Regions from separate parts of the Anaerobacillus sp. ABR4_321 genome, predicted to be linked through region 1. Evidence: riboswitches for the same ligand, from Rfam matches in the RefSeq annotation. Region 1 holds a riboswitch; each other region holds the start of a gene.
The links. Region 1 has a riboswitch for S-adenosylmethionine ahead of ACXADT_RS07470 (methionine ABC transporter ATP-binding protein). Riboswitches for the same ligand answer to the same signal wherever they lie in the genome.
Positions count from the first base shown of each region.

Region 2: another riboswitch for S-adenosylmethionine. It lies ahead of msrA (peptide-methionine (S)-S-oxide reductase MsrA); the one in region 1 lies ahead of ACXADT_RS07470 (methionine ABC transporter ATP-binding protein).
Region 3: another riboswitch for S-adenosylmethionine. It lies ahead of ACXADT_RS11405 (Na+/H+ antiporter NhaC family protein); the one in region 1 lies ahead of ACXADT_RS07470 (methionine ABC transporter ATP-binding protein).
Region 4: another riboswitch for S-adenosylmethionine. It lies ahead of ACXADT_RS06255 (MetQ/NlpA family ABC transporter substrate-binding protein); the one in region 1 lies ahead of ACXADT_RS07470 (methionine ABC transporter ATP-binding protein).

Region 1 covers NZ_JBSWTK010000001.1:1,435,204-1,439,647, forward strand. Annotated here, with positions in the region: gene leuC (3-isopropylmalate dehydratase large subunit) at 1-944, shown strand, start outside; gene leuD (3-isopropylmalate dehydratase small subunit) at 957-1,538, shown strand; SAM riboswitch class I at 1,779-1,888, shown strand; gene ACXADT_RS07470 (methionine ABC transporter ATP-binding protein) at 2,005-3,027, shown strand; gene ACXADT_RS07475 (methionine ABC transporter permease) at 3,020-3,688, shown strand; gene ACXADT_RS07480 (MetQ/NlpA family ABC transporter substrate-binding protein) at 3,712-4,444, shown strand, end outside.
Region 2 covers NZ_JBSWTK010000001.1:2,667,285-2,671,728, reverse strand. Annotated here, with positions in the region: gene fni (type 2 isopentenyl-diphosphate Delta-isomerase) at 1-317, shown strand, start outside; gene ACXADT_RS13835 (Na+/H+ antiporter NhaC family protein) at 392-1,795, shown strand; SAM riboswitch class I at 1,879-1,992, shown strand; gene msrA (peptide-methionine (S)-S-oxide reductase MsrA) at 2,091-2,738, shown strand; gene ACXADT_RS13825 (alpha/beta hydrolase family protein) at 2,784-4,444, opposite strand, start outside.
Region 3 covers NZ_JBSWTK010000001.1:2,205,903-2,210,346, forward strand. Annotated here, with positions in the region: gene ACXADT_RS11390 (Y-family DNA polymerase) at 229-1,440, shown strand; gene ACXADT_RS11395 (YolD-like family protein) at 1,456-1,788, shown strand; gene ACXADT_RS11400 (alpha/beta fold hydrolase) at 1,878-2,717, shown strand; SAM riboswitch class I at 2,799-2,903, shown strand; gene ACXADT_RS11405 (Na+/H+ antiporter NhaC family protein) at 2,972-4,276, shown strand; gene ACXADT_RS11410 (hypothetical protein) at 4,317-4,444, opposite strand, start outside.
Region 4 covers NZ_JBSWTK010000001.1:1,186,878-1,191,321, forward strand. Annotated here, with positions in the region: gene ACXADT_RS06250 (S9 family peptidase) at 1-1,763, shown strand, start outside; SAM riboswitch class I at 1,904-2,012, shown strand; gene ACXADT_RS06255 (MetQ/NlpA family ABC transporter substrate-binding protein) at 2,183-2,989, shown strand; gene ACXADT_RS06260 (methionine ABC transporter ATP-binding protein) at 3,012-4,046, shown strand; gene ACXADT_RS06265 (methionine ABC transporter permease) at 4,036-4,444, shown strand, end outside.

The sequences.
Region 1 (4,444 bases):
CTCTTTGGCAATCCTCTCCAAAAACAATTGAAGTTCGAGTGAATGGTCAGCCGGGCGCAGGTGTAACGGCGAAGGATATCATTCTTGCAATCATAGCGAAGTTTGGAGTGAATGCAGGAACAGGGGCTATTCTAGAATATACAGGTGAAGCGATTAGAAAGATGTCGATGGAAGAGCGAATGACAATCTGTAACATGTCGATAGAAGCCGGTGCTAAAGCAGGATTAATCAGTCCTGATGAGGTAACGTTTGACTACCTAAAGGGAAAAAGGCATGTTCCACGAGGCGAGGAATTCCAAGCAGCGATATCAGAATGGAGAAACCTTGCTACTGATGAAGGAGCAACGTATGACGACGTTTTAGAGATCCATGCTGATGAGATAGAACCTCAGGTTACGTGGGGTACGAATCCATCTATGGGATCATCCGTCTACGGTAGAGTGCCTTTTCCAGAGGACTATGAAGATCCGGCTGATCAAAAAGCAATCGCACAGGCCTTAACGTATATGGGGTTAACAGCTGGGATGGCAATTCAGGATATCGACATCCAACATGTCTTTATCGGATCTTGTACAAATTCAAGGATTAGTGATCTTAGAGCCGCAGCAAATATTGTTCGTGGAAGGAAAGTACACCGCAATGTTCGAGCGCTAGTCGTGCCAGGTTCTAAATCTGTCAAAGAAACAGCGGAAGCAGAAGGACTAGATCAAGTGTTTATTGATGCTGGCTTTGAGTGGAGAGAAGCAGGATGCAGTATGTGTCTTGCGATGAATGACGATATCGTTCCACCAGGAGAGCGATGCGCTTCTACATCAAACCGGAACTTTGAGGGACGGCAAGGAAATGGTTCTAGAACGCATCTAGTCAGTCCTGCCATGGCAGCCGCCGCTGCTTTGGAAGGCAAATTTACAGATGCAAGAAAAATGAAGCAGCCTGTCGTGTAAAGGAGTGAAATCATGGAACCTATCAATGAATATACAGGTGTCGTTTATCCTCTTGAAAAGGTGAATGTGGACACTGATCAAATAATACCAAAGCAATTTCTGAAACGGATCGAGCGACAGGGATTTGGACAGTTCTTGTTCTATCATTGGCGTTTCGATGACGATGGAATCGCACGGTCTGATTTCTCTTTAAATGAAGAGCAATACAGGTCGGCTTCAATCCTAGTAGCGGGTAAAAACTTCGGCTGCGGTTCATCGAGAGAACATGCTCCATGGGCCCTATTAGACTACGGATTTAGAGTGATCATCGCACCAAGCTTCGCAGATATCTTTTTCAACAACTGTGTGAAAAACGGTATCCTTCCAATCGCTCTTCCTCAAGAAACCGTTGCAGAATTATTTACAAAGGCAAGCGAAGGTTATTCACTCACTGTTCAACTCGAAAACCAATCTATTAGTGATAATGATGGGCTGCACGTATCGTTTGAAATCGATCCCTATTGGAAGGAAATGTTGTTGAACGGGTGGGACGAAGTATCTAGAACCCTCTCTCTTGAGGATAAAATCGAGCAGTATGAAAATCAAAGAGCGTAAATAAGAGAGCATGTTTGATCCGTATAGAGATACAACTGAATCATTGGCGCGAGCGCTGTATGGATTGCAGCGCTTTTACGCTGTCAGAAAAGAGGGCTGACTTTAGAGGAGTAGTTGAAACTCTGGCAGCTGGTTTTATTTAAAAATTCGGACTTTTTACTCATCGATTGACACACTAAAAGTCCCATGCTAGAATTCGATTTAGTACTTAACTAGAGTAACGTGTTAATAACTAAATATCTCTTATTCAGAGAGGTGGAGGGACTGGCCCTATGAAGCCCGGCAACCGTCAAACAGCGTGTTTGAGAAGGTGCCAATTCCTGCAAAGCAGATGCTTTGAGAAATGAGAGAAAGACATCGATTTCAAGTGCCTTTCTGCTCATAGCGGAAAGGCATTTTTTATTTCAAAAGGTTTTAAAATCAACCTATTGTGATGGGACATCGTAAGGTAAAAGGAAGTGTGCAAATGATTGAGTTAAAAGGTATAAAGAAGACGTTCTTTGCAGCCTCTGGACCAGTAGAAGCGGTGAAGAATACTGATCTTACAATTGAAAAAGGCGAAATTTTCGGAGTTATCGGATATAGTGGCGCTGGAAAGAGTACACTTATCCGCATGTTAAATCTACTTGAGCGACCAACTGATGGCAGCGTAACAGTAGATGACAAAGCATTATCTAAGTTGAATAACAAGGAACTTCGTCTAGCAAGACAAGAAATCGGAATGATTTTTCAGCATTTTAATATTCTCTGGTCACGTACTGTAAAAGAAAATATTGCGTTCCCGCTTGAAATATCGGGCGTGCCGAAAGAGAAAAGAAAAGCTCGAGTGGACGAGTTGATCAACCTCGTTGGGTTATCCGGGAGAGAAGATGCGTACCCATCTCAACTAAGTGGTGGTCAAAAGCAGCGAGTTGGGATTGCGCGGGCACTTGCTAATAACCCTAAAGTGTTACTCTGTGACGAAGCGACATCGGCCCTGGATCCGAAGACCACAGATAGTATTCTCGACCTATTAAAGAAAATTAATAAAGAGCTAGGACTAACGATCGTGTTGATCACTCATGAAATGCACGTGATCAGAAAGATTTGTCATCGTGTTGCGGTCATGGAAGGTGGCAGTGTTGTTGAAGAAGGTCCAGTACTTGATATTTTCCATCATCCCAAGCAGCCGATCACCCGTGATTTTGTAAACCAGCTGAGTGAGCCAGAGGAAATGAAAGAATCGATTTCACATCTTACTGAAGGTGCAGAAGGGACACTCGTACAATTTACTTTTGTAAAAGGAGCTACGGGGTCACCTCTCGTAACGAAGTTAATCAGAGAGTTTCAGATCGAAGTGAACATCATTCAAGGGAAGGTCACCCATACGCAGGATGGTCCTTATGGTAAGCTATCGGTCTTACTAAAAGGTGAACAATCTGCTATCGACAAAGCACTGAGCTATGCACGTGAGCAGAAAGTAGAAGTGGAGGTGATTCCAAATGCTTAGTTCACTATTTCCTAACGTGCGTTGGGAAGATATGTGGGAAGCGGCATTACAAACGATCTACATGACCGCGATCTCTGTGTTCGCAACGTTTATACTCGGCATTGGACTCGGCCTGCTGCTTTTCTTAACTTCAAAGGGAAACGTCTGGGAAAATCGATATATTAACGGTTTTGTTGCAGGGATTGTAAACCTGTTCCGTTCGATTCCATTCATCATATTAATTATTTTGCTTATCCCATTATCTGTATATATTGTTGGTACGATGCTGGGAGCTAATGCTGCATTGCCAGCACTTATTGCAGGGGCTGCCCCATTTTACGCACGAATGGTCGAAATCGCTCTAAGAGAAGTAGACAGGGGAGTGATCGAAGCATCCCAAGCGATGGGGGCTACGAATGGCCAGATTATTTTTAAAGTACTGCTTCCTGAAGCGATGCCAGCATTGATTTCAGGAATAACAGTAACTGCGATCGCTCTAGTGAGCTATACAGCGATGGCAGGTGTCGTTGGGGCTGGAGGATTAGGAGATCTTGCATATCTAGATGGTTTCCAACGAAATAATCCCGACGTGACGCTTGTCGCAACTGTATTAATTCTCGCTATTGTAGCAGTTCTTCAGGTTATCGGAGATGTTACAACGCGAGCTATGGATAAAAGATAAGATAAAAAAAGGAGAGAGAAACCATGAAAAAACTATTACTACTTTTGTCAGTTGTTGCTCTTGCAGCTCTAGCGGCTTGTGGAGCAAATAACGGTGGAAACAGTGAAGGCTCAGGATCAGAAAGTGAAGAAACGAAACTAGTTGTTGGTGCATCAAACGTTCCACACGCTGAAATTCTAGAAAAAGCACAGCCGCTTCTTGAGGAAGAAGGAATTACTCTTGAAATCGAGCGCTTCCAGGATTACATTCTTCCGAACAAAACTCTCGCTAATGGTGAGTTAGATGCGAACTACTTCCAAACAGTGCCTTATATGGAGCTACAAATGGAAGAAAACGATAACTATGATTTCGTAAACGCTGGTGGGATTCATATCGAGCCGATCGGTGTCTATTCACAGGAATATGAAAACCTTGATGCACTTCCTAAAGGTGCAGAAATCATCATGAGTAACTCTGTATCAGACCACGGTCGTATGCTTCAATTGTTAGAAGCGAAAGGTTTGATCAAGATTAAAGAAGGTATCGATCCAACAGATGCACAAGTTGAAGATATCGCTGAAAATCCAAAAGACCTTACCTTTAAAACAAACGTAGAAGCTTCCCTTCTTCCTCAGATCTATAAGCAAGGTGAAGGCGATGCTGTTATGATCAACACGAACTATGCGATCGATGCTGGATTAAATCCACAAGAAGACGCAATAGCACTTGAAGGTTCGGACTCTCCATACGTGAACGTGATCACCGTGAACAAAGGTG
Region 2 (4,444 bases), 1.2 Mb from region 1:
AAGCAGCTGAAGCGTTTCAAAGTTGGGGGAACGCTACCGCTGAATGTTTGATCGAAGTTCGAAATGAACTCCCACACGCGCCGATCATTGCAAGTGGCGGTCTTAAAAACGGTGTTGATGCCGCCAAAAGTATTGCCTTGGGGGCTGATCTTGCAGGGTTTGGCCGAGCACTTCTTCATAGCGCAGTAGACGACAGTGAAGAAGCGTTATTAGACCAGCTGAGACGAATTCAGTTCGAACTACAAACTGCTATGTTTGGAATTGGCGCGTCTTCAATTGCGCAACTCAAAAAAACAAATTTGCTTCGTCAGTCGTAGCCGGAGAATTTACTCCGGTTTTTAGTATAGCACCCTTTTCCGAGCACAAACTAACCGGAAAGGGGGAGTGAAAAATGGATTGGCTTTCGATCGTACCGTTCTTGGTCATGATTCTCGTAGCGATGAAGACGAAACTCGTTATACCTGGGTTAACAGCAGGGTTGCTAACAGCTTCATTCATACATAAGCCTCAACCTATAGAAGGACTCGAGCAGTTTTATCAATTTATTATGAGTGGTTTAAAAGATGAGAGCAACATTAAAATCATCATCTTTTTATACATGTTTACTGGTCTCATCGGAATGATGAAATATACTGGTGGAATAAAAGGCTTCGTTCGATTCGCTTCTGGAAAAATCACTTCGAAAAAGGGAGCGTTATTTTTAACATGGTTATCAACGCTCGGGACGTTTAGTGCTCCGAGCTTTCGCATCGTTACGGTTGCCCCGATTATGAAAGCACTCTTGAAAAAAGTGAAGATGACCCCTCAGGAACTTGGCTTTGTGATTGAAACCACAGCAACTCCAGTAATTGTTCTAATGCCGATTGCGACTGCGTTCGTTGGATATATGTCCTCTGTTGTCGACCTTTCTTTAAGAGGACAGGGTCTTGAGGGAGATGGCTACAGATTGTTTTTGCAAAGCATTCCGTACAATTTTTTCTCAATATCGATTCTTATCATCGGATTTTATTTAAGTTTCTTTCATCATACGAAGATCCCGGCTACTGATGCTGGGAATATGGAGAAAGAAATCGATGACAAATGGGAAGATTGTCATCCTGTTGTTTCAAAAGATCTTCCGGCAAAACCTATGAACCTTTTGCTGCCACTAGGAGGAGTAATTTTCCTAACGCTTTTAATCACATATTGGAGTGGGTATGAGAAAGGGTTCAAAAGCCCAGTACAGGCATTCATCGAAGCAGATGTATTAGATGCGATGGTCTTCGCTCTAATGACAACCGTTTTGTTAACGTTTCTATTTTATTTATTTCAGAGGTTCTCATTAAAAAACCTTGTCACGTTCTTTATTGAAGGCGGTAATGATATGATGTCTGTCATCGTATTACTAACGATTGTTTGGGGACTTGCTTCTTCTGCTGAAGCATTAGGATTTTCTCAGTTTGTAACGAAGAACTTAAACTGGATTCCTGCATTATTCGTGCCACCGGTGTTATTCCTGGTGGGGGCATTCATTTCATACTTCATTGGCTCTTCATGGGGGACTTGGGGAATTCTTATGCCTTTAGGAGTCTCTCTCGGTGCTACCACAGGAACTTCATTGCCACTCGTGATCGGTGCTGTGTTTGCTAGTGGAACGTTCGGTGCTTTTTCGTCACCACTTAGCGATAATACGAATACAATAGCCAAGATACTTAAGTTGAACACGATGGCTTATGCTTCCTTTAAGCTAAAACCTGCACTGATCGGTGCTAGCGTATCAGCAATCGGATATTTTTTAATTTCTTTGTTCGTTTAGCACACTAATGCAAGCTTTTCTATTGACACCTACTGTTACAACCTTTAATATTGTCATTAACTTAATAATCCTTTTCAAGGATCTTCTTATTCAGAGAGGTGGAGGGACTGGCCCTTTGATACCTCGGCAACGGATTCCTATAAATGTTATACGGGAGCACCGTGCCAATTCCTGCGGCGAAAGTCGGAAAATAAGAAGAGGCGATCGGTAAATCCAAACCCTCTTCTGTTCGGGCAGATGAGGGTTTTTTATATGCACTCCTCATCATACAAACTACTTCAAGGAGTGAAAGGAATTGCAGAAAACGTCAGACAAAAAACAAATGATAATCAACCATCTTCTAGGAAAAGGTATCTATAAGGAACAAGGCAAACAGCTTTACATGTTAACTCTGAGTGAGCTCGAGAAGGTATATACAGAGAAAGCTGTTCAAAATAGCAACAACACTTGGAGAAATGGAGTGGAAAGAATGGAAAAAGCGGTATTTGCAGCAGGATGTTTTTGGGGAGTAGAAGCACTATTTCAGCAGCTGAATGGTGTCGTGTCTACTTCAGTAGGATTTACAGGTGGAAGTACGATCGATCCTTCTTATGAAGAAGTATATAAAGAACTTACTGGTCATGCTGAAGCGGTGCTTATCGAATATAATCCAGCGATTATTACGTATGAGGAACTGCTCCAAGTTTTCTTTGATAATCATAATCCCACATCTTTGAACCGTCAGGGTGAAGATGTGGGTACTAGGTATCGTTCCGCTATTTTTTATAACTCAGATTCGCAAAAGACTTCAGCAGAACTTGCACTGAACGAGCTTACTGAAGCAAAACGTTTTAAGAAGCCAATCGTAACTCAAATTGTTCCTGCAACGAATTTTTATAAAGCAGAGGAGTACCATCAGAGCTACTTAGCAAAGCGTGGACAGTCTTCTTGTAAAATTTCATAATTTAAAAAAGAGGCTTTCCCTTTGTGGGAAGCCTCTTATATTTTATTATCGGTTAACGCCAATGTGATCTAAGAATATTTTTCCTCTTTCTGATTGATCAAATTGAAATGTTATGGAGGTAAGGGTATCTGGTTCAAACGTGTTGTTTTGTTCAATAAATGTACTCATCGGTATGTTGAACGTTTGAAGGACCGGTTCGGTAAGGGCTCCGAATCGCGCTTCTTCATAGAACTTCGTTTTTGTGTGCTGAATCGGTAGCACAGGATGCATACTCATCACATCGCTCAATTTGACACTAGCAGATTCACCGTTTTCAGATGTGGCTGTTATTGTGAAATCCACAAAAACTTCTTCTTCTACTTCAGATACATTCGCCGCTGCAAACGTTAAGGAGCTATCTTTCTTAAACGCGTAAGGATCTTCTAACGCTTTGGTAAACGAAAGCTTGTATGAACCATTCCTAGAGTAGTCGTGATTCCATTTAAGGTAAACGCCGTGATTATCTCTCACTTTATTTCTTCTATAGTCTAATTCACCTTCATACCATTGCAATAGGCCGTTTCCTTGCAATTCAATATAAGGGGTCGAAGCTGTATTGACATCAACATCCTCTTCGAATGTACTAAAAATATGATAAGAAGTATCTTCATATTTACTAATGTACGTTGTTGAAGGGAGCCAATCTAACGCATAGCGGTAATCTTCCAGCATAGGTCGGTAGGAGTTGTCGTTATTCAAGGTAGCTTCTAAAAATCCAGAAACGTATGTTTTTGCAATCTGCATCTGTTCCTCTCCGCTGATCAAAGGCTGTTTGTTCAATAAAAGAGTGAATGGAAAGTAAGTATCGTTATCACCCCAAGTTGTATTAAACTGACCATGGTTAGCTCGGTCGATGTAGAGTGCAGACTTGATCACATCTTCACTACCTGTTAACTCGATGCCATTGAATTGTCGATCTCCCTCAAATTCAGACAGGTCACTATCATATGATCCATGCAGAATTAAGTAATTTACATCGTTCAATTCAATTTTTCGATCAGCTAACGTATGATAGTCAGTCGGAGCGATCGCAATAACGCTTTGTATATTGTATTGATAGTCAAACGACTTGTAGGCGTTATTTGGATAGCGATCTAAGCGATTGAACTTCGCAGCTAAAATTGCAGCCTGACCTCCTCTTGAATGACCAGTCAATGCAATTCTTTCAAAGTCCACTTTCTTATAAAATGGCGTTCCCTCTTCTTCAGAAAGCTTCTCAATTTCTTTTAGATGTTCGAGGAGAAGCCATGCTCTTCCGTTAATATCGCCCCCTAATCCACCTGACCATGATGAATTCAAAAAATTCTCGTCTACAGAGACAGTTATGAACCCTCTACTTGCAAGCAGTTCTCCTAAATAGCTATACCCTTCATCTGAGAATTCTTCCATTTTATGATTGCCATGGACGATTAAGACGAGAGGGAATTTCCCTTTATCGTCAGGCATCCATACTCTGCCGTTTAGTGGAAGGTTCGTATCAGAAAACCCCCAAAACCATTCACGTATTGAAGACCATTCTCCAATTAGTGCTGACCCATTAACAGAGGATGTTTCAATATCGACGTTCTCTCTAAACACATCTCTGTGTTTATCAGTTCCGCTTCCATATGTAAACGTCTTAATATTGTAAGGTCCTGTTAGAGACGGATTTTCACTTACTGGTGAAA
Region 3 (4,444 bases), 770 kb from region 1:
TGATGTTAGGCAGGGATGATGCGAATCGGAAGAAATCGCTAATTCTCTTGGGTTGGTCACCTCTACATCTTTTGGTTGGAAGAAAGTACTTATTGATATACGAACGTATATTCGGGTAAAATACGGGTATAGATATACAGAACTAGTGTTCTTATTTTCGATTATTTGAAAGGAGTGGTGAAGGTGGATTATTCAACGTTAAAAAAGAAAACCATTTTGTGTGTTGATATGAAAAGTTTTTATGCGAGCTGTTCTGCGGTCGAGATGGGGCTCGATCCCTTAACGTGTCATCTTGCTGTCGTGGGAGATACGGAGCGTCAGGGTAGTGTTGTTTTAGCGGCCTCGCCTGCACTAAAAGAAGATTTTAATATCCGAACAGGAAACAGGCTTTTTGAAATTCCTGATGATCCCCGTATTCATATCGTGAATGCAAGAATGTCATCCTATTTGAAGCAATCGATGGAGATCACAAGGTTATTTCATCGGTATGTTCCAAAAGAGTGTATCCATACGTACAGCGTGGATGAATCTTTTCTTCAAATCGACGGGACTGAGCGTCTTTGGGGAGGACGCTTTGAGACGGCTAATAAAATCAGGAAAGAAATCAGTGAAACGTTCGGTTTACCATGTGCGATCGGTATAGGTCCTAATATGCTGATGGCGAAGCTTTGTCTGGATTTAGAGGCCAAGAAGTATGGCGTTGCTGAATGGACGTATGAGGATATTCCTGAGAAGCTCTGGTCCATTTCGCCTCTAAGTAAGATGTGGGGGATCGGTCCGCGTCTCGAGCACACTTTAAATCGGATGGGAATTATGAATGTTGAGCAGCTCGCAAAATACCCGCTACATCTTCTTGAACAAAAATTCGGAGTGATGGGTAATCAGCTCTATCACCATGCATGGGGAGTAGACCTTTCCGACATTGGAGCTCCGATTATGCAGGGACAGATTAGCTTTGGTAAAAGTCAGATTCTACTGCGGGATTATCACGAACAAAAAGAAATCAAACACGTTATTTTGGAAATGAGTGAAGAAGTAGCGAGGCGTGCGAGGAGAGCCGGGAAAGCGGGGCGTACGATCAGCCTCGGGATCGGCTATAGTAAAGACGAAGGAGGCGGTGGTTTTCACAGGTCGAAAAGCATCGATAGCCCCACTTCCATCACACTTGAAATCTATAACGTGTGCTTGCAGCTTTTTCAGGAATTTTATAGAGGGCAAACGGTTCGGAAAATTTCAATCGCTCTTTCAAATATTTGTGATGACGAGGAAGTGCAGCTCGACCTTTTCAATATGAAACGGCCGAAGCAACGAGACCTTGGATACGTAATGGATTCGATACGGGAGAAATACGGATCCGATTCTCTGCTTCGCGCTGTTTCCTATACGAAAGCCGGTACAGCATTGCATCGAAGTAAGCTTGTCGGAGGTCACAAAGCATAGAAAGGGGTTGATAAGATGATTCGTGACCGAGGAAATATCAAATGGACATCGATGATGTTACCAGAGCATGTTAAAGAGTTAAGAGAATGGAAAGAAGAAGATCGGAGAAGAGAACAGCCTGAGCTTGATGAGCAGAAGATGGAGGAGATGAACGACACCATTTGCGAAGCGATGGCCTTTCACCAGCCGCTTACATTTCACTACTTCAAGAACGGTACGAAGAATGTGTTGACAGGATATGTTCATTATATCGACCAGCTCAATAAAGAATTGCGAATTGTTGACCTAGATGAGAAGAGGCAGAACATTCCGTTTGCAAGCCTCGTGCATATCGGTGAAGGCGACTAAGATGGTAACACTCCCCACAACTGAAGACGTTTTTCCTCGGCGAAAAGGGGTAAAATACGTACAAACTAGTATACGGAGTGAACTGTCAGATGCTATCTGTAGAGAGTCTCAAACATTATAAGGAAAACATAAAAGGAATCGATATTCACTATGAATATCATGAGAACGAAGTGACGTCCGACCGTCCTGTACTAACATTACTGCATGGGTTTTTATCTTCGACTTTTAGTTATCGACGGTTGATTCCCTTGCTTTCAAAGCATTACACGATTGTAGCCGTTGATCTCCCGCCGTTTGGAAGAAGTGAAAAATCGAGTCGGTTTGTTCATTCTTATCAAAACTTTGCGGAAGTCGTGATCGAACTACTCGAGCGGCTAAGTATTGACGAAACCGTTATGATCGGTCATTCGATGGGAGGGCAAGTGGCATTAAGAGCCGCAAGTATCGATGAAGACCTAGTTAAGAAAAACATTTTGCTCAGTAGTTCAGGCTACCTTGAAAAAGCGAGGCAGAGTTTAGTGTATTCCTCTTATTTGCCCTTTTTCTCAATGTATTTAAAGCGCTGGCTTTCGCGAAAAGGAGCAAAAGGGAATTTGGTGAACTGCGTTTACGATCCGAATTTAATCGATGAAGAGATGGTGGATGGGTATGTTCAGCCTTTCTTTCATGAAGGGATTTTCCGTTCTCTCGTACGAATGATTCGAGATCGTGAAGGGGATTTATCACAAGAAGAATTGAGAAGAATTCATACGCCGAGTTTACTGATATGGGGGGAGCATGATCGAGTTGTACCGCTTCAAATTGGAAAACGGTTGGCAGAAGATCTGCCGAATTCAGAGCTGATCGTATACGAAAAGACGGGTCATCTTCTTCCGGAAGAGCAGCCTCGTTCGATTTTAAGAGACATTCAGAAATTTATTCAGGCATAAGTCGAAGAGCGACACGATTCGACTTTTTTCTTGACGAAAAAGAATAATGCGTGATAAACTTCATAACACTAAATCGAATAGTTCTTATCAAGAGAAGTGGAGGGAACTGGCCCTGAGAAGCTTCAGCAACCTCTGATATGTCAGAAAGGTGCTGCTTCCAGCAAGAGAGATCTTGAGAGATAAGAGTGAAAGCCCTCTTCTCTTGAAGTGGGCTTTTTTGATTGCTACAAACTTTACGAACAAGGAGAAACATCATGGACAAAGACATAAAAGGGAACGGCTTTGCGCTGCTTCCACTCGGTATATTTATTTTACTTTTTATTGGAACGGCAGTTGTAACAAAAGATTTTTATAGCATGCCTGTTGTGCTTGCTTCACTGATCGCTGCAGGCGTTGCACTTGCGATGAATAGGAAAGAAAGCTTCATGACAAAGGTCGAGGTGTTTTGTAGAGGAGCAGGGAACTCCAATATCATCTTAATGATTCTTGTTTTTTTATTAGCGGGAGCATTCGCTGAAACAGCCAAGAAGATAGGTGCAGTAGATTCGATTGTTAATCTCGGCATCTCGATATTACCAGCAAGCCTTCTCGTTGTTGGTTTATTTTTAATCGGATGCTTTATTTCGATATCGATGGGGACGTCGATGGGAACGATCGTAGCATTGGCTCCGATTGGAATTGGAATTGCAGAGCAATCAGGGATTCCTGTAGCTTTGACATTGTCAGCGGTCATCGGAGGAGCGATGTTTGGAGATAACCTCTCGATGATTTCGGATACGACGATTGCAGCGGTTCGGACGCAAAACACGAAAATGAAAGATAAGTTCAAAGTGAACTTTTTCATCGTTTTACCGGCTGCAATTATTACTGCCATTATATATGGATTCTTAACGGTAGGGGAAAGCGCGACAGTAAGTGGAGGTAAATCATTTGATTTTATCACAGTACTCCCATACCTTGGCGTATTGATCGCAGCGATTGCAGGCGTGAATGTACTGATCGTACTCGTTAGTGGGACATTGTTCGCAGGTGCTGTGGGCTTATTTAACGGGACGTTTGGTTTAAGTGGGCTCGTTTCTACGGTAACGGATGGCATTAAAGGGATGGAAGATCTCGCCATGATCGCATTGATTATTGGTGGGATGATCGAGGTTATCCGATATAATGGAGGCGTTCAGTACGTTCTCGATAAAATTCTTCATCGAGTGAGATCGAGAAGAGGGGCAGAGTTTGGTATCGCTGGGCTCGCTACGGTTTTAGACTTATCAACGGCAAATAACACGATATCAATCATAATGGGTGGACCACTCGCGAAGAACATATCAGAAGAGTATCAAGTTGATGCTCGAAAGTCCGCAAGTATTCTTGATATATTTTCTGGAAGTGTTCAGGGCATGCTGCCATACGGCGCACAGTTGTTAGCAGCGGCTGGACTAGCTTCGATCTCGCCTTTAGCACTCATACCATATTCAATCTATCCAATTCTTACAGCGGTCGCTGGTATTGTGGCAATTACCATCAATTATCCTTCATTTCGAAAAGAAGAAGCAGTAGAATAACGAAACAACCAGGCCTGTCAAAATGACGGCCTGGTTTTGTTTATTCTTCGATCTGCTTTTGTAGGTTTACAATTTTTTGAGGCAATATATAAAGAAATTCAATCAATGAGTCCAATAAATCAATAATTAAATTAGCTGTTTCTTCACTTGCAGAATTTTCAAGGCATA
Region 4 (4,444 bases), 250 kb from region 1:
CTCCTGATGGAAAGGAAATCGCGTTTGTTTCAAACCGTTCGGGAGAAAATCAAATATGGACCATATCTGCTTTCGGAGGTGAAGCCGAACAGGTAACCTTTCTAAAAAATGGAGCAAGTCGTCCGGTGTGGAAACCTGACGGGACTGAACTTCTCGTAATGAGTGAGAGCACCCCTAGAGGTGAAGATGAGAAGGATGAAAAAAGCAAGAAAGCACTCGTCGTCGAAGAATTGCATTACAAAGCAGATGGAAAAGGTTTTCTTAATGGGAAACATACACAGATCGTCGTAATCGATCGAAAGACTGGGGACGAAAACTGGGTGACGGATGCTGACCTGAATCACTCGGACGCTAGCTGGTCTCCTGATGGTAAACAGATTGCATACGTAAGAAGTAGACGGGAAGAGAAAGGTTCATATGTCCAATCGGATCTATTTATTCAGAATCTTGAAGAGGGACGTGAAGCTGAGCGGCTTAATTCTGAAGGAAGTAGTTTCATAGCTCCACGATGGTCTCCAGATGGTTCATCACTATCTTTCATTGGACATAATTTTGAGTATGAGAGTGCGACGCTAAATAAAGTTTGGACAGTTAAGATTGAATCGAAAACCTTTACGTGCCTTACAGAAACAATCGACCTCGAGTGTTCAGATGTTCTCATTTCAGATCTCCATTGGGGAATTGAGCCGTCTGGAGCGGTGTGGAACGAAGACGGCAAGACACTCTATTTCCTTGCGAGTGAACATGGAAACACAGGAATTTATTCTATTCATCTAGATGGCACCCTTCGACAAATAGCGGGGGGTGACAGGCACCACTACGCACTTCACTTAGCGGGTGGTGAAGCTGCGGTAGCGATCAGTGATCCGGTGGATGTTGGTGATATCTATACGCTATCCTTAGAAGGAGAAAGCTCGATAGAAAGAATCACTTCCTGTAATGAAGAGGTGTTGAGTGCGGATTCGCTTTCCACTCCACAACCGTACACCTATGAAAGCAGAGATGGACTGAACATACAGGGGTGGATCATGAAACCGACTTCCTTCGAGGAAGGGAAGCAGTATCCAACAGTTTTAGAAATTCATGGCGGTCCCCACATGATGTATGGGAATTCATTCATGCACGAATTTCAGCTTCTTGCATCAAGAGGATATGCAGTAGTCTATACGAATCCTCGCGGTAGTCAAGGATATGGTCAGGAGTTCGTGAATGGATGCCGTGGCGACTATGGTGGCGGCGACTATGACGATGTCATGGCAGGGATAGAAGCAGCTGTCGCGCAAACGAGCTTCATAGATTCTGAGAAATTGTTCGTTACAGGCGGCAGCTATGGCGGGTTCATGACGAACTGGATCGTTGGCAAAACAAATGTGTTCAAAGCGGCTGTAACGCAGCGCTCGATCTCGAACTGGTTAAGTTTCTACGGAGTAAGCGACATAGGGTATTTCTTCACAAAGTGGGAAGTGGGAGCTGACCTCGATGAAGATCCAACAAAGCTATGGGATCATTCACCGTTGAAATATGTCGATCAAATCAAAACACCGCTTCTTATTCTCCACAGCGAACAGGACTACCGATGCCCGATCGAGCAAGGTGAGCAGTTATTCATTGCGTTGAAGCACCGTGAGAAGAAGACGAAGTTTGTGAGATTCCCAGAATCAGATCACAACCTTTCAAGAAACGGACATCCTGAGTTAAGGGTAGAGCGATTGAACCATCTGGTCGGCTGGTTTGATGAACACCTCGAAAGCGAGAAAAATTAATCGACATAATGTGAGAGGTGACAGGCACCGCATCGGTACCACGTCGGTACCACGTCGGTACCACGTCGAAAAAGCCCTTGACGTTCGGTGAGTGAGGTACTATACTGTTGAGAATAGTTAAACAATATGAATAATTCAAACTCTTATCAAGAGTGGCGGAGGGACTGGCCCATTGACGCCCGGCAACCATCTCAGTTCGTGAGAAAGGTGCTAATTCCAGCAAACGAGCGATCGTTTGAAAGATGAGAGAGAGTTACATAGTGCAAAACACCCAACTCTCTCTGTTCATCAGAGAGAGTTTTTTCGTTTATGGGGTTTGAAACAAAGGAGGGAACCGACGCTCTAGTGTTATCGTACGCTTACGTAATTTAGTGCAAAGACGCTTTAAATGACTATAGGAGAGAAAGGGAGTTAGGAGAATGAAGAAACTATCGCTACTAGTAGGTGCATTATTATTAATCATCACAGCTGGGTGTTCTGGCAGTGCAGAGTCAGGTGATTCAAATGAAGGGCCGCTAAAGGTAGGGGTAACAGCAGGTCCGCATGAAGATGTCATGAAGAAAGTAAAAGAAGTTGCTGAGAAAGATGGTTTCGAGATCGATGTCGTGGCGTTCAACGATTACGTTATGCCAAACAAGGCTCTTGATGAAGGGGAGCTCGATGCGAATGTTTTTCAGCACGAACCGTATTTAAATGATTTTGTAGAAGAGCGTGGGATGGAGTTATCTAAGGTTGCGACGACGATTAATTTTCCGATGGGCATCTATTCCGATCAATATGAGAACCTTGATAATTTGAAGAAAGGTGACAAAGTAGGACTACCGAATCACTCTACTGGAGAACCCCGAGCTCTCATGTTGTTTGAAGAAGCAGGGATCATTGAATTAAAAGACGGTGTAGGTGTTGAAGCAACGATTAAGGATATTGAGAAGAACCCGTTGAATCTTGAGTTTGTTCCTCTTGAAGCATCGCAGATTCCAAGACAGCTAGGTGAGCTTGCCATCGCTGCGATCAACACGAACTATGCGATGGAAAGCGGTCGGGTTCCAACTGAAGATTCTCTCGTAATGGAACCGGAAGATTCTCCTTGGGTGAACGTAATCGCAACAAAAACCGATAATAAAGACGACGAGAGAATCAATAAACTAGTGGACTATTATCAGTCAGATGAAGTTAAGAAGTTTATTAAAGAAGAATTCAACGGCTCAGTCATAGCATCCTGGTAATTTCGGTAAAGGAGAGAAGGAAATGATACGACTAGAAAATATCTCAAAAGCGTTTCAAACCGGAACTACTGTTACGAAGGCTCTGGATAGCGTTGACCTTAACGTTGAAAAAGGAAAGATCTATGGTGTGATCGGTTATAGTGGCGCTGGTAAAAGTACCCTCGTTCGAACGGTCAATCTGTTAGAGAGACCAACAGAAGGGAAAGTGTTCATTAATGATGTAGAGTTAACCGGTCTATCAGCTGGCAAGTTAAAGAAAACACGTCAGCGAATCGGAATGATCTTTCAGTCGTTCAATCTATTAAAAACGGGGACGGTTTATCAAAATATCGCCATCCCCCTTAAGCTCACTGGCGTTTCAAAAAAGGAAATCGATTCGCGTGTAAGAAAGTATCTACAGATTGTAGGACTAGAAGATAAGCGGGACGTGTATCCTGGACAGCTCTCAGGTGGACAGAAACAAAGAGTAGCGATTGCACGCGCGCTAGCGCATGAGCCAGAAGTTCTTCTTTGTGACGAAGCAACGAGCGCGCTCGATCCTGACACAACTGAGTCGATTTTATCTTTACTAGAGGAAATCAACCAGGAGTTCGGACTAACGATTTTACTCATTACACATGAAATGCACGTGGTTCAAAAGATTTGTCATGAAGTGGCCGTGATGGAAAACGGACGCATCATTGAACAAGGACCAGTTGTTGATCTATTTAGTAGACCAATGACGCCTACGACAAAACGATTCGTACAATCGCTGTTTCAAGATGACGTTCCTGAATCCCTCGTGAAGAAGCTTGAGTCGAAGGGACAAATCGTGACGCTTTCCTTCGTAGGAGAATCGTCAGGAAAGCCTGCACTTGCCCTCCTTAGTAAAAACTTTGATATTTATCCATCTATTCTTGCAGGGAATATCACGCAGCTTAAGAATCAACCTTTTGGTAGATTAGTCGTTCATCTTGAAGGAGAAGATTCAGAAACGAAGAGAGCGGTTATGTTTTTAGAAGAACGAGGAATTTTTGTAGAAGGGTATGTACCGGAGGTGAACGCGCATGTCAGCTAAGATTTCGGAATTTATCGATCTATGGGGCGCGGATATTTGGAGTGCGATCATCGAAACGTTCCAGATGGTAGGGATCTCGCTGTTAATTTCAGTGCTGTTAGGACTACCACTCGGTGTGCTTCTCGTGCTAACAAGACCTGGGAAGGCGCTAGATAACAAGATCCTTTTTCGTTTGTTAAACGCTGTGATCAATGTGATCAGGTCCATCCCGTTCATCATCTTATTGTTTTTCATCCTGCCTTTTACAAAGTTTATCGCAGGCACTACGATCGGAGTGAAAGGCGTGATCGTGCCGCTCGTCGTCTTTACTGCTCCATACATAGCAAGGTTGATGGAGTCCGCTCTTCTTGAGGTGGATCGAGGCGTTGTTGAAGCATATGAGGCGATGGGGATTAAGA